4 regions of the Aneurinibacillus sp. XH2 genome follow, and region 4 is predicted to be linked to each of the others. Evidence: riboswitches for the same ligand, from Rfam matches in the RefSeq annotation. Region 4 holds a riboswitch; each other region holds the start of a gene.
What was found. A riboswitch is a leader RNA that binds a small molecule or an ion and turns the genes downstream of it on or off. The one in region 4 is predicted to bind S-adenosylmethionine.

Region 1: another riboswitch for S-adenosylmethionine. It lies ahead of metH (methionine synthase); the one in region 4 lies ahead of ACH33_RS14900 (trans-sulfuration enzyme family protein).
Region 2: another riboswitch for S-adenosylmethionine. It lies ahead of metK (methionine adenosyltransferase); the one in region 4 lies ahead of ACH33_RS14900 (trans-sulfuration enzyme family protein).
Region 3: another riboswitch for S-adenosylmethionine. It lies ahead of ACH33_RS05210 (homocysteine synthase); the one in region 4 lies ahead of ACH33_RS14900 (trans-sulfuration enzyme family protein).

The regions. Positions count from the first base shown of each region.
Region 1 is NZ_CP014140.1:549,354-553,100, reverse strand. It holds gene metH (methionine synthase) at 1-1,515, opposite strand, end outside; SAM riboswitch class I at 1,615-1,720, opposite strand; gene ACH33_RS02675 (cyclic di-GMP phosphodiesterase) at 1,818-2,900, opposite strand; gene ACH33_RS02670 (SPFH domain-containing protein) at 3,258-3,747, opposite strand, start outside.
Region 2 is NZ_CP014140.1:391,980-395,726, forward strand. It holds gene ACH33_RS01910 (S41 family peptidase) at 1-930, shown strand, start outside; gene ACH33_RS01915 (hypothetical protein) at 1,071-1,553, shown strand; SAM riboswitch class I at 1,635-1,785, shown strand; gene metK (methionine adenosyltransferase) at 1,939-3,147, shown strand; gene ACH33_RS01925 (sensor histidine kinase) at 3,313-3,747, shown strand, end outside.
Region 3 is NZ_CP014140.1:1,070,706-1,074,452, forward strand. It holds gene comER (late competence protein ComER) at 1-335, opposite strand, end outside; gene ACH33_RS05200 (DUF2533 family protein) at 436-684, opposite strand; gene ACH33_RS05205 (helix-hairpin-helix domain-containing protein) at 784-1,479, shown strand; SAM riboswitch class I at 1,568-1,672, shown strand; gene ACH33_RS05210 (homocysteine synthase) at 1,777-3,075, shown strand; gene ACH33_RS05215 (deoxycytidylate deaminase) at 3,214-3,717, shown strand.
Region 4 is NZ_CP014140.1:3,002,803-3,006,549, forward strand. It holds gene ACH33_RS14890 (pirin family protein) at 1-134, opposite strand, end outside; gene ACH33_RS14895 (hypothetical protein) at 375-542, opposite strand; partial or broken gene ACH33_RS14900 (trans-sulfuration enzyme family protein) at 607-1,771, opposite strand; SAM riboswitch class I at 1,865-1,973, opposite strand; SAM riboswitch class I at 2,076-2,192, opposite strand; gene ACH33_RS14905 (DUF3298 and DUF4163 domain-containing protein) at 2,336-2,953, shown strand; gene ACH33_RS14910 (DODA-type extradiol aromatic ring-opening family dioxygenase) at 3,226-3,747, opposite strand, start outside.

The DNA.
Region 1 (3,747 bases), 1.2 Mb from region 4:
ATCGAAAATTAAATCCCGCGGGTTCAGGCCATATTTATTTACCAGTAGATGATACGAACGCTCGGCTACTTCCAGCTTGCGGTCACGCGACACTGCCATTCCTTTCTCATCGATCGTGCCAACGACCACCGCTCCGCCAAACTTCTTCAATAAAGGCGCTACTTCAGCGAAACGTTCTTCACCGTCTTCCAGATTGATAGAGTTAATAATTGCTTTTCCCTGGGAATACTTCAGCGCCAAAGCGACAACTTTAGGGTCTGTGGAATCGATCATGAGCGGAACCTTAACTTTACGTACAACAAATTTCAAAAAAGCCTCCATATCGGCCGCTTCATCGCGATCCGGATCGGCCAGACAGATATCAATAACATGCGCGCCCCGCTTTACCTGTGCACGAGCAATTTCTGAAGCTTCTTCATACTTCCCTTCTTTGATCAAATCGCGAAATTTCTTCGAGCCGATTACATTCGTCCGTTCTCCCACAAAAAGCGGGCGATTGTCCTGTTCCAGATATACAGGTTCAATGCCGGAAACCGCGTGCGTGCTTAGTCCCTGCGGTCTGCGCGGTTGATAATCTTTGAGCGCTTCCGCGATGGCACGAATATGATCAGGCGTCGTGCCACAACAGCCACCCGCCACGTTAATCCAACCTTGCTCGGCGAATCCGGCCAATTTGGTCGCCAACGCCTGCGGGGACTCGTGGTAATGCCCGTTCTCGTCCGGAAGGCCAGCATTTGGATAACAGCTGACCGCGCAATTCGCCATGGCGGATAACGTTCGAATATGATCACGCATAAATTCCGGGCCTGTCGCGCAATTCAATCCAATAGACACGGGTTGCAAATGCTCTAAAGAAATATAAAAAGCCTCAATATTCTGACCAGCAAGCGTAGTACCCATCGGCTCAATTGTGCCTGAAATCATAATAGGGAGCTTACGTCCCGCCGCTTCGAACGCCCGCTGTACGCCAATACCGCCCGCTTTTACATTCAACGTATCTTGAACCGTCTCCAGCAGTAGCACATCCACCCCGCCTTCAATCAAAGCCAGCGCCTGCTCATAGTATGCTTCCACCAGTTCTTCAAAGGTTACACCGCCGGTAACGGATAAGGTTTTAGTGGTCGGCCCGATCGAGCCGGCGGCATAACGAGGCCATTCCAGCGTAGAGTATTTATCTGCCGCCTCCCGTGCCAGCCGAGCTGCTGCCAGGTTAATTTCCCGGGCACAGTGCTGTAAATCGTACTCCGCAAGCACAATGGATGTGGCGCCAAATGTGTTGGTCTCAATGATGTCCGCTCCTGCTTCCAAATAAGTTTCGTGAATGTTACGAATCACGTCCGGGCGCGTTAGGTTCAGTATTTCATTGCATCCTTCATACTGCTCACCGCCAAAGTCTTCCGGCCCGAGCCCCGCCTGTTGCAGCATCGTGCCCATCGCTCCATCAATAATCAAAATTTTTTTCTGAAGTTGATTTTCAAGTGCCGGTTTCGTTTTTACTGCTGTCACTCCGCTCATCATCATCGTCCCCTTTTCTGACACAAATTCGCTCACGTACAAAATAAAAAAGACCTCCTGAAAGAAGGGAGGTCTCTGCATCTTCATCAAAACGCGAAATCCTTATCTTTCAGGAAACGAATCCTGCTGGAATTGGCACCGTGTATATAATATACCGGTTGCCGGGCGTCATTGGGCCAGTCCCTCAGCCTACTCTGGATAAGAATCGTTTTTATTTTCACTTTTCTAACTAACTTTTAACTAATTATTAATCAATATCTGAAAAGAGTCAATAGAAATTTTTATACATCTCGTGATTTCTTTCATAACGTACGTGTAATCACAATATTAGTATGGGTTTTTAGATCAATTTCATACGGAGCCTTTACTACCGTACCATCACGTTCTTGCACAATCCGAACGATTGGTCTATGCACAGCATTCGGATGAACATGAGATACGACCCCAATTTGTCCTGTATTCAATACGACGGTAGACGCTATAGGATAGGCGGCAATATGTTTTACGAACAATTTCACCAATTCTAGGTCAAACAGGGTATTTCCGGAAGCAAACAAGTATTCCAGCGCTTCATTAGGTGTATAATGCTGACGATGTGAGCGATGGGAAGTAAGCGCATCATACACATCGGCTATACCGACAATTTGCGCGTATTCATGAATTTGATCTTTCTCCAGTTTGCGCGGATAACCGGACCCGTTATACCGTTCATGATGTTGCAGCGCACAATGAGCGGAAAGAAGGGACATATCGTACTGGTAACGCAAAATATTAAATCCGTCTTCTGTATGGTTTTCAATATACGCCCGCTCTTCCTCAGTTAGCATCGTCTTCTTATTCCACAGATCCTTCGGTAACATAATCATACCTATGTCGAACAGCAACGCTCCCACGCCAAGATCCATGAGCTGCTCCCGATTGTACCCTTTGGCCAACCCAATAATTCCAGCCAGTACCGCCACATTGACCGAATGATGAAACAGGTAACCACCCAGCGAATGAAGATTTACAAGATTTACCATAATATCCTTTCTTCCGCTTAAATCTCCTAGTATGTTGCCAAAAACATTCCGGAATACCTTGCCCATATCTGGCATCGCTATCCGTCCTGTTACCTTTGGTTGATCCATAAGCCCTGTCATCATTTTGTATACAGTCTCCACCGCTTTTTTGCGCGTCGTATCACTGAGCACATCCTCCGGTACAATATCGTCCGTATGCTCATCTTCAATATATACCGTATCTATGCCTAGCGCTTTTAACCGGTCAATGTAACGTTGGCTTAATTCAAGTCCGGCGGCCAACAACACCTGTCCTGCTTCCGATAAAATTGTCTTTGCAATTTTATCCCCCGGTTTTACAGAACGAATATGCACTTTTTTCACGAACAAACCCTACTTTCTTAATTTTCATAGGTATTTATGCTTATTTTTGTTCTGATTAAATTTTATCACAGGAAAATGGTTTTAAGATAATAGATTTATGAAAACGCATAAATTTTTTTGAGCTTGATGATATTCGTTCTATACGCTCTTCCTGGAAGAAAGCAACGACGAGCAAGCCGCAAATTCTTCCTACAAACAGCTAAAAAAAGAAGGAAAAAGCATTCGTTTTTTCCTGCTTTTTCCTTCACCCGATTGTTTATCATCTTTTTCTACTTTCTCTTAATATCTCACTACATTGACTGACGCTTATGTCTATTGCTTTCATGTCAGAGTTATAACTCATAGCTATGTGGTTTTCTATTTATCCACCCTCATATTACTCTGTGATGATTGCAGTAAATCTTTAACCGCTCCTACACTTCCCATAAGGCCGGTAGCCTCATATGGAATAAACACTTTATTGTCGCTTTCAGCCAATTTTTCTAAGGCTTCAATATAGCGTAGCGCAATCACGCTATCGTCGGCCTTCACTTCTTTCAAAGCAGAGAACACTTCATAAATTTGCTTTTTCTGGGCTGCAGCAACCAATTCAATCGCTTTCGCTTCCCCTTCTGCACGGCGAATGCGGGATTCCATTTCCCCTTCTGCTTCAAGGATTTGTTTTTGCTTATTTCCTTCCGCGTTCTTGATGGCGGATTCGCGATCCCCTTCCGCTTTCAGGATTTTTGCCCGTTTCTCACGTTCTGCTGTCATTTCTTGCTTCATCGCTTCTTCAATATCGTGAGGAGGAATAATTTCTTTCATTTCTACGCGCTCGACTTTTACTCCCCAGTTATTCGTTGCTTCA
Region 2 (3,747 bases), 1.1 Mb from region 4:
GAGCAGATAGTTTCACTCATGCGTGAGGCGCTGCAATTCTCGCCGGTCGATAGTGTCATGCTGGACAATAAAATTGGATATATGGTGCTTTACACATTTTCTGAAAATAGCGCAGAAGTGTTTCGCAAGCATCTCGCCAAGCTGCGAAAGGACGGGATGAAGGGGTTGATTCTTGACTTGCGCGACAACGGCGGCGGCTACCTGGATGCGGCGCTGGAAATTGCCGATGAATTTATCGATAAAGGCGCGCTTGTATATGTAAAAGATCGAAGCGGCAAACGAACGGCGATTATGGCCAAATCCGGAGCGATCTCGCTTCCGGTTGTCGTCCTTGTAAACGGAGGAACGGCCAGCGCGTCCGAAGTGCTGACAGGCGCGCTACAGGATTACAATGTTGCCAAAATCGTCGGCACCAAAACATTCGGCAAAGGCACGGTTCAGGAATTGGTACCGTTGAAACAAGGCGGGATTTTAAAGCTGACGATCGAAGAGTATTTCTCCCCGAAACTTCGGAAGATCAACGGGCACGGCATTACGCCGGATATTATCGTAGAAAACCCGAATGAGCAGGTTATCAAGGCGATTTCGTATTTGCATGGTTCCACTGCTCTTGTTCTACATTCGAACGGGACTGCTTCGGTGGCTGGTATTCCTGCGGGCGAAAGCGTTGCGAAAAAAATCGATGGCAAATGGTTTATCGCGCTTCGCCCGTTTGCCCAATTGTATGGTTGCCAAGTTTATTGGGATGCGTCCCAGGAAATAGCGACCATGCGCTGTGGTGAAACTGTGCGCAAATATCCGAGCAAAAATAATGCATATGTACGCAACGAAAAAGGTGTCCTCTGGCTTTCGCTTGAAAAATTGGACAGCGACTTTCCGTCCATCCTTGTCGAAACGAGAGGGGATAATCTGTTCGTTTATGTAAAGTAAAGCATGGATTCACAACAAAATTCCTTCCCGGGCGTATATACAATTAGATAACCATTTATACCGTAATTGGGAGGATGGAAAAGCCGGGGAGAGATGCCCGGCTTCTTCCCTTAGATCAGTATACGCAGGGAGGAATGTACATGAAAAAATGGGGATATGGATTGGCAGGTGCCGCGTTGGCCTTGGTGATCGGGGCGGTGTCCACCGGTTTGGCAGCTACGCCTGAGCCCGGCTCCGATGCAGATCCGGTTGTAACGAAGAGCTATGTGGAGAAAGTAAAGCAGGAGATTTTGAATGTGGTGAAATCCCAGCCCGGCAAACCGGCAAGCGACACGCAGACACCGGCTGCGGCGAAGCTGATCGTGGAAAAAGTTCCGGCAGGAAAGACGATTATTGGCTATGCGGGCACGGAATTTATTGTTCGGACCGGAAAAGTGGTCGCTCATACGCCGCCGGGCGAAGGGTATGGTCTCCCGGATTTGACCGCAGGCACGAACATTACGCAGGGCGAGCCGGTACCAGCCAATCACCATTTGTTGTTGCCGCGCGATGACGGCCGTGGCCTCAAAGTTGTAAAAGGCCCGGCGGACATTATGATCCGCGGTGAATATGTAGTTCGGTAGCACGGTCGAACGAACAACCAAGTATTTTTCTTTATTGACATCCAAACCTAAATAAGATATGCTCATTGAGAACGGAAGACCCTTGTATCCCGAGCAGGCGGAGGGACTGGCCCGATGAAGCCCGGCAACCACATCGCGCAACGAGCTAGCGCGGACAAGTGTTCCCGGCGCGATGAACGGTGCTAACCAGCAGAACAGGTATGGATACATACTTGATTCTGGAAGATAAAGGGCAAAGAATGAGTAAAAAGATGACCCTTTTCCAGGATAAAATAATGGAAAAGGTTTTTTACTGCTTTGCGACAACGTTTGGGAAGGGAGTACCGTATCTTAACCAAGACCATCTATATATTCATGGTTTATAAGGAGGTACGTGAACATGGCGCTGAAAAAAGGCCGTCATCTCTTCACATCGGAATCGGTAACGGAGGGCCATCCGGACAAAATTTGCGACCAGATTTCCGATGCCATTCTTGATGCGATTCTTGAAAAAGATCCAAACGCTCGTGTAGCGGCGGAAACATCCGTAACAACAGGCATGGTGCTTGTAGCGGGCGAGATTACGACAAGCTGCTATGTAGATATTCCGAAAGTGGTTCGTGAAACGATTCGTGAAATCGGATATACTCGCGCGAAATTCGGTTTTGACGCTGACACTTGCGCGGTTCTAACTTCTATTGACGAACAATCTCCTGATATTGCGCAGGGGGTTGACCAGGCGCTCGAAGCGCGCGAAGGACAGATGACAGATGAGCAAATTGAAGCGATTGGTGCTGGCGACCAGGGCTTAATGTTTGGATTCGCTTGCAACGAAACGGCAGAATTGATGCCGCTTCCGATTTCTCTTGCTCATAAACTGTCCCGTCGTTTGACGGAAGTCCGCAAAGATGGAACGTTGAGCTACCTGCGTCCGGATGGCAAAACGCAGGTAACGATTGAATATGAAGGAAACAAACCAGTACGTGTGGACACGATCGTTATTTCTACGCAGCACGATCCGTCCATAACGCTTGAGCAAATCCAGAAGGATCTGAAAGAACATGTGATTAAGCCGGTTGTTCCGGCCGAGTTCCTCGATGAGCAAACGAAGTATTTTATCAATCCAACAGGTCGCTTCGTTATCGGTGGACCGCAGGGTGACGCTGGATTGACCGGACGCAAGATTATCGTGGACACATATGGTGGATATGCTCGTCATGGTGGCGGCGCTTTCTCCGGTAAAGACCCGACCAAAGTGGATCGCTCCGGTGCGTATGCGGCGCGCTATGTAGCGAAAAACATTGTGGCCGCGGGGTTGGCGGAGAAGTGTGAAGTGCAAGTAGCTTATGCGATTGGGGTGGCGCAGCCTGTATCCATTAATGTAGATACATTCGGGACAGGCAAGGTGGATGAAGAAATTCTTGTTCAGCTTGTGCGCAAACATTTTGATCTTCGTCCAGCAGGCATTATCAAACAGCTTGACTTGCGTCGACCGATCTACCGTCAAACTGCCGCGTATGGACATTTTGGTCGCAATGACCTAAATGTTCCATGGGAAAGAACGGATAAGGCAGAAATTCTTAAGAAAGAAGCTTCTGAACTTTCCGCTCGCTAATAAAAATAAGACTAAAGACCCAACACATCAATAGTGTGTGGGTCTTGTTTTGTTTATGTGGGATGAATGATACAATAGGAAAAGAGTTTTTGTTCTTCTTGCCTATAAAGGAAGTCAACCAGTAGGGAAGAGAAGCGTAGAAGGTAACAATTCGAATGGTACTTATTGGCTAATGATAGAGAGGGGATGTACGTGACCGAGGCGAACATTGATTTTCAACTGCTTGATGAGGTCATGAATAAGACGATTTCGTCGGTGGAAGAAAGTAGGGAAAAGATTTTTGATATCGCGGAAAACGCGCATAAAGAAAGCAATTATATCAGCCTCGAACTGGAAGCCCTAAAAAGAGAAATCGAATGGGTCATTAGCCAGACGGATGAACTTGAACTGCAGGCGAGAAAGGCGCGCCAGAAGCTGGCTAGTATTAGCCGTAGTTTCCACCAATATAGTGAGGCGGAAATACGCGAAGCGTATGAGCAAGCCAGCCAGATGCAGATTAAGCTGTCGCTCTCAAGGGATAAGGAGCTCCATCTCAGGCAGCGGCGGGACGAGCTGGAGCGGCGCCACCGCAGCATTTTAAGCACCATAGAGAAATCGGAA
Region 3 (3,747 bases), 1.7 Mb from region 4:
GCCACTTTGCAAGGAATATATGCTTCTAATTGTTGCACACCGACGGAACTTGTGATAGATAGAACAAGTTTATCGGGCGTCAAATGTTCGCCAATTTCGTCGAGTACCGTCCGATATTCCAGGGGCTTGGTGCACAGAAATAGAATGTCTGCTTTTTGGGCCACATTTATGTTAGTGCTAGCCTTGATGTCCGGGTGTTTTGCCGTGAGCGCATGTAGTTTTTCCGGTGTCCGATTGGCAACAGAGATTTGGGCGGGCAGAACAGCACCAGATTCGATAAAGGCTTCAATGAGGATTGTTCCCATACTTCCCGTTCCGATAAAGCCGATATGCATCTAAATCCCCCCGGCGATTATAATTATTTAATAAGTATGAGGGGAAAGAAAGATTTAGTACACATATTTTTCTAATTATGCTAAGATAGAGATGTGGTAATTATTTACAAATATTTTGTACCATTTCTTCCGTCACAAGTTTGCGCGGCGGAAGATGGTAACGTTGCGCAAGTTGATTAATTTGTTGTGTGATGTTATTAATCTCTTCCACGCTGATTTTTTCTCCGTTCTTGCATTGCTCTACCGCTTTTTCAATCCACATTTCCCGCACCGCATCCAGTTTGCGGTAGAGCGTAATATACTCAGCTTGCCTTGCGGAGTGGGCTGAAATTGCGTGATGAACACCCATTGTTTGCAATCCTCCTTTTTTAAGTGGCGATTTTCTGAATGTTTATATAAAAAGTATAGGCAAAAAGTTAGAAAACTACAAGTAAGGGAGAGAGATGCGGTGAAAAGCTGGTTTGTAGAAAAGAAAAAATGGATCAGTATTAGTATATGTCTTTTTATTTTGGGCAGTAGTATTTATTTTTATAATTACACTCAGGAGGAAACAGAAGCAAAAACGCTTCCGTTTTCTGAGCAACAAGCGGTTACGGGCTCCTCCGTTTTCACTGCCGGGGAGAACGATCAAACGGGAGATCCCATAGAAAAAGAGGAAAGCGCGCGCTCTCCTGCGCCATCCGTTCAGGCGACTGTCGTCGTTGATGTGAAGGGCGCGGTAGCGAAGCCAGGGGTATATACGTTACCGGCTGAGGCACGTGTGTATCAGGCCATCGGGATGGCGGGCGGATTGCTTCCGGAAGCGGATGCAAAGCAAGTCAACGGAGCGCAGCGGCTTGTTGACGGCATGCTCTTATATATTCCGATAAAAGGAGAAGAGGCTCTAATCGGTACAACGGGTCTGGCATCAGCAGGAACAGCTTCTGCGCCGGGCGCACCCGGGCAGGAGGAGAAAATTAATATTAATACAGCTACATTAGAGCAACTACAAACCATTCCTGGTATTGGGCCTGGAAAAGCAGCAGCTATTATTCAATACAGGGAAGAAAATGGCCTGTTCAGAACGGTAGAGGATTTAACAAAGGTAGCAGGAATTGGTCCGAAAACATTGGAGAAAATGCGCGCCAAAATTTCTGTACAATAAAAATCTTCAAATTAAGTTGACAGGTAGGAATAGTAAGGCTATAATAAAACCAGAATCAGCTCAAGCGAGAAAATTTTATATAAGACATCTCTTATCAAGAGCGGCGGAGGGACTGGCCCGATGAAGCCCGGCAACCGGCACGTATGTGCAAGGTGCTAATTCCAGCAAAGCAGCATGCTTTGGAAGATGAGAGCGATGATACATACCTGCGTAGAATCCTCTTCTTCCAAAGAAGAGGATTTTTCTTTTGGTTGGCATCGCCGAAAACAAAGAATGATGACAGGGAGGAAAAAGAGAATGGCAGAAGAACGCAAATTCAATTTCGAGACGGTATGCTTGCACGGAGGACAGGAAGTGGACCCGACGACGCTTTCGCGCGCGGTGCCAATTTATCAAACAACTTCTTATGTATTTAAAGACACGGAGCATGCAGCCAATTTGTTCGCATTGAAAGAATTCGGTAACATTTATACGCGCATTATGAACCCGACGCAGGATACGTTTGAGAAGCGGATTGCGGAACTTGAAGGCGGTGTGGGTGCGCTTGCGGTCGCTTCCGGTCAGGCGGCAATTACGTTCTCTATTTTAAACATCGCGCATGCGGGGGATGAAATTATCGCTTCCAGCAATCTATATGGCGGAACATACAACCTGTTCGCGCATACGTTTCCGAAGTTCGGCATAACGGTGAAATTCTTTGATCCGGAAGATAAGGATGCTATTCGTGCCGCGATCACGCACAAGACAAAAGCGCTTTATGCGGAAACGATCGGAAATCCACGCGCAGATATAGTTGATTTGGAAACATTAGCGGGCATCGCGCATGAGAACGGAATTCCATTTATTGTAGATAACACGTTTGCCACTCCGTATCTTTGCCGTCCGATTGAATTTGGCGCTGACATTGTTGTTCATTCTGCTACAAAGTTTATCGGTGGTCATGGTACCTCAATTGGAGGCGTGATTGTCGACTCCGGTAACTTTGACTGGAACAATGGCAAGTTCCCAGGGTTAACTGAGCCAGATCCGAGCTATCACGGTGTAGTATACACGGAAGCAGTCGGCAATCTTGCCTACATTATCAAAGCGCGCGTACAATTGCTGCGCGACTTTGGGGCAGCGATATCTCCGTTCAACTCTTGGTTATTCCTGCAAGGGTTGGAGACGCTTCATTTACGCATGGAGCGTCATGTGGAAAATACAAAAAAAGTAGCGGAATATTTGCAAGAAAACGAACTTGTTTCCTGGGTGAATTATGCAGGGCTTGAGAGCAGTCCTTATTATGAGCGCGCAAAGAAGTATTTGCCAAAAGGACCGGGTTCCATTTTCACGTTCGGCATTAAAGGTGGGCTGGAAGAAGGCAAACGCTTTATTAACAGCCTGAAGCTTCTTTCCCACTTGGCGAATGTTGGCGATGCCAAAACGCTTGTTATCCACCCTGCAAGTACGACGCATCAGCAGCTAACGGAAGAACAACAGCGCAGTGCGGGTGTTACGCCGGATATGATTCGTCTCTCTATCGGTATTGAAGCGGTAGATGATATTATTGCCGACATTGAGCAGGCGCTTAAAGCCAGCCAACTGGTGAATGCATAATCGTAGTTTGACGGAAGCAGAATAGTAATAAGTTTTAGAAGGGGTGAGGAAGAAGACTTTCTCTCCCTTTTTTCTTTCCGGTATTCTTTTTCGCAGGTTAGAATAGTAAAGAGAAAGAAACAGAAGAGAGGGAAAGATATGAGCCCACGGAAGACATGGGATGAATATTTTATGGATTTAGCGTATATGGCCGCGACCCGGGCCACATGTCCGCGCCGTCACGTTGGGGCGGTACTAACCAAAAATAAAAAAGTGCTGGGAACGGCCTACAACGGAAGCCCAAGCGGCGTTGAGTCTTGTCTTGATGTTGGATGTATGTTGCATACCTACTATGAGGTAGACGAACAAGGGAACAGCGTTGAGAAGCAAAAATGCATTCGCACCATTCATGCAGAGCAGAATTTGCTTTTGTTTACCGACCAGGAGGAACGGCAGGGAGCCACCATCTATGTCACGGATCAGCCGTGCTGGATGTGCGCTAATTTAATCGCCAACAGCGGCATCATCGAGGTGGTCTATCATCGGATATATTTGAAAGACTATGAGAAGGTAGCACATCTTTTTGAACAGAAGCAAATTATGTTTCGTCAGTTGCTTGAGTATACGCCTCCGGCCGGGGTTCAGATAGAAATTGTAGATTAGAATATTTTTTTATAAAAAGTGTAAAAATGT
Region 4 (3,747 bases):
TCATTAAACACCCGAAGCGGGCCAAACTGTAAATTATTTGGATCATAATACTCAGCAAACGAAAAACTGAAATTACTTTGCAGCCAACCATGATTTGTGGAATAACGCGAAGCTGCTGGATAAATAGTAATCATATCCAACCTCCTGATAAGTTATTAACTTACTTTATAAAAGTATATTACAATAAATAAAAAAGTCAATCATCTTTTCCCTGTTTCCTTTATTATGAGCCTATTCTTTCTCAAATCATTTTCTATGTAAAAAAACAGCCGAAACATCTATCGGCTGTCCTTCCTTATCCCGGTTTGCCCTTATGGAAATGACTTCTCCCCGGTAAACATGCGCTGCGCTTCCCAGCCAGGAACTGCACTTTTTCATCCCATCAAACACTGCCGTTCAATTGCATCACCGACCGGTCTCTCTTCGCCACACGGCTTGTTTATTAAATGCACGCCGTATTGCCGCACATGATGCTCTTTGCCGTTGGGCACAGCCCGTATCGTTACCCATACCCCGAAAGATTTTCCATCTTTGTGTATCAATGTCCTATATGTACAAAACAGTTTCTTTTGATTGTACATACAAAACATCCAAAATGATATATACTCAAGAAACATAATTGGAACTGGAAACACTACATTGCAAAGCCTGCTCCAGATCTTGAATCAAATCGTCCGGCTCTTCCAGACCGACCGATAGGCGCAATAACGTATCCGTAATTCCCATTTTCTTTCGATCCGCTTCCGGAATACTGGCATGCGACATCCGAGCCAGATACGTCAAAATACTTTCGACAGCGCCGAGACTTACGGCAAGAGCCGGAAGAGTGACATTCCGCAAAAATCGCTCTACCTGTTCTACATTATGCAACATAAAAGAGAGCACGCCGCCAAAGCCCGCTGCCTGTTTAGCGGCCAGCTCATGCCCCGGATGTTCGGGAAGACCGGGATAATATACCCGCTTTACCGCGGGATGGTTTTGCAGCCAAACCGCTATTTTATGCGCGCTTTTCTGATGTTGGTCAAGCCGCACTTTCAACGTCTTCAATCCCCGTAGCAACAACCAGGAATCTTGCGGGCCGAGAATGGCACCGAACGCGTTCTGAATAAATCCGATTTCTTCAGCGATTTCTTTTTTGCCCGCTACCACCACCCCCCCCTACAACATCGCTATGTCCTCCGATATATTTGGTGGCGCTATGAATCACAATGTCGGCTCCCAGCCGCAAAGGCCGCTGTAAATAAGGCGTCATAAACGTATTATCGACAATGGTTAGCAACCCGTATTGTTTGGCCAGCCGGCATACGGCTTCAATATCTGTAATATTCATCTGCGGATTGGACGGACTCTCCAAAAATATCGCACGTGTCGCCGGCGTAATCGCGCTTTCAATCGCACCGATATCCGTTGTATTTACGAACTTTGACTGTATGCCGAAACGAGGGAACAGTTTTGTAATCGCCCGGTACGTGCCGCCGTAAATGTCATCAGAAAGCAAAATCTCATCCCCGCTCTTTAACAAACAAAAAACAGAGGAAATGGCGGCCATCCCGGAAGCAAAAGCGAAGCCCTTCGCTCCTTTTTCCAACACGGCTATCGCTTCTTCCAGCGCTGTCCGGGTTGAATTGGCTGTGCGGGAATAATCATATCCGGTACTGACACCCAGCTCTGGATGCTGGAAAGTCGCGCTCTGGTAAATCGGTGTACTGATTGCACCAGTCGCGCGGTCTCTTTCTAACCCAGAACGAACAAGAAGTGTTTCAATGTTCATGTTCTTCCTCCGTTTCATTTCGTTTCATAAACATCAAAGATAAAAAATAAAACACTCTTCGATGGAGAGTGTTTATATACAGCAAACTTTCCCCTCTCATCGTTTAGAACAGTCGTTCCACAGGCATTAGCACCGTTCAAACATTGCGTTTGATGGTTGCCGGGTTTCATCGGGCCAGTCCCTCCACCTCTCTTGATAAGAGCGATATATTCAGTTTGTGTGCATCGTACGAACCAAATTGCAGGGCAAAATAAAAACCCCTTTATCCTGAGTAAGGTATAAAGGAGCTGATTGCTCATCCTTTTCCTTATCTCTCAGGATATGTGTATCCTGCTGGAATTGGCACCTTCCTTCCCTCGAATAGGGTCATTGGGGTTGCCGGGCTTCACTGGGCCAGTCCCTCCGCCTCTCTTGATAAGAAAATCAATATATAAATTATTTATTCTATAATAATTACGTTTATGAAAACTGTCAATAAATTTAAAAAATCTCTAAACAAAAACCGTGCAACCACTTCCTGAATAGGCTAAAACATAGGAAAAAATCGAAAGGGATTGGTATGCTATGGATTCATATAACTTCCCCGTTTATATACAAACAATGTCCATTCTTGCCCCAAATGTCACCATTTATTATCCTCGGGTAGAAGGACTGAAAAATAAGGCTGTACAAGAAAAAATAAACGTTATCATTTTGCATCAAGTTTATGCCTTAATCCAAGAACAAGGGTATTATCAAAATCCAACAACGATCGAAATGCTCGGCCATTATGAGATCAAATCCAATGAAAGAGATATCCTTAGCCTAACCCTAGAGAATTATGCCTATATCTTGCACCACGCACATGGACTCACCATTTTAAAATCATTAACTATAAATATTCAAACAGGTAAACTCTATCAATTGAAGGATTTATTTCAACAAGGAAGTGATTACATAAAAAGACTGTCCAATATTATTCAATTCCAGATTAAAAAACGAAACATCCCATTGTTAGGCGAATTTAAAGGGATTCGGCCAGATCAAGATTTTTATATAGCAGATAAAGCATTGGTTATTTATTTTCAACTGTATGAAATTACCCCTTACTATGTCGGCTTTCCCATGTTTCCCATATCTGTATACGACTTGGAAGATATCATCAATGAAAATGGGCCTTTAGGAAAAATGGCTCAAGCATAACATTACATCTGTTGCCGTATAAAACGCAAGATTATATCCGAAAACGTCATAAAACTGGATACATGCTGTTCAAACACCGCTTTGAAATATGAAAGACCCTTCAATTATCGAAAGGTCTTTCATATTTCAAATGCGTGACGCGGATATTCAAATACTTTGCCAATCGTTGTATACTGAATACCTACCAATCGGCTGCTCGTCTGCAGAGGAAGGATGCTTCCAATTAGCAATTTGTAGTTAAATGACTATAAATTGCGACACCCTTACACTGATTATTCAAACTTCCAACAACATAGACTCAAGCTTCCATGCTGATATTCCCGATGCAGCAAATCCGCTTTTCTTCCGTCATCCGCCGCCCCCATGGCGAGCAACAGCGGAATAAAGTGCTCGTTGCGTGGCACAGCTTCCCTGCCATACGGCGCTTCCGTCTCATACCTAAACAGCGAATCCGTATCCCACATCTCTATTTTTGCTTGCAGCCAATCGTCAAACGTGGCCGCCCACTTTTCTTTTTCTAAACTGTTCCAATTCAACCTATGCAAATTATGTACCGTTCCGCCGCTTCCAATAATCATCACACCTTCTTTCCGCAACGGTGCCAGCGCCCGCCCTATGTAATATTGCTCCGCAGGGGAAAGCGCAGGATTCACCGATAGCACAACAACCGGGACACGAGCATCCGGGTACATCAACCGAAGTACCACCCAAGCTCCGTGATCAATCCCCCTCTCCGCGTCCACTTTGGAATCGGTTCCACTTTCCTCCAACAACTTTACGATCTTCTGTGCAAG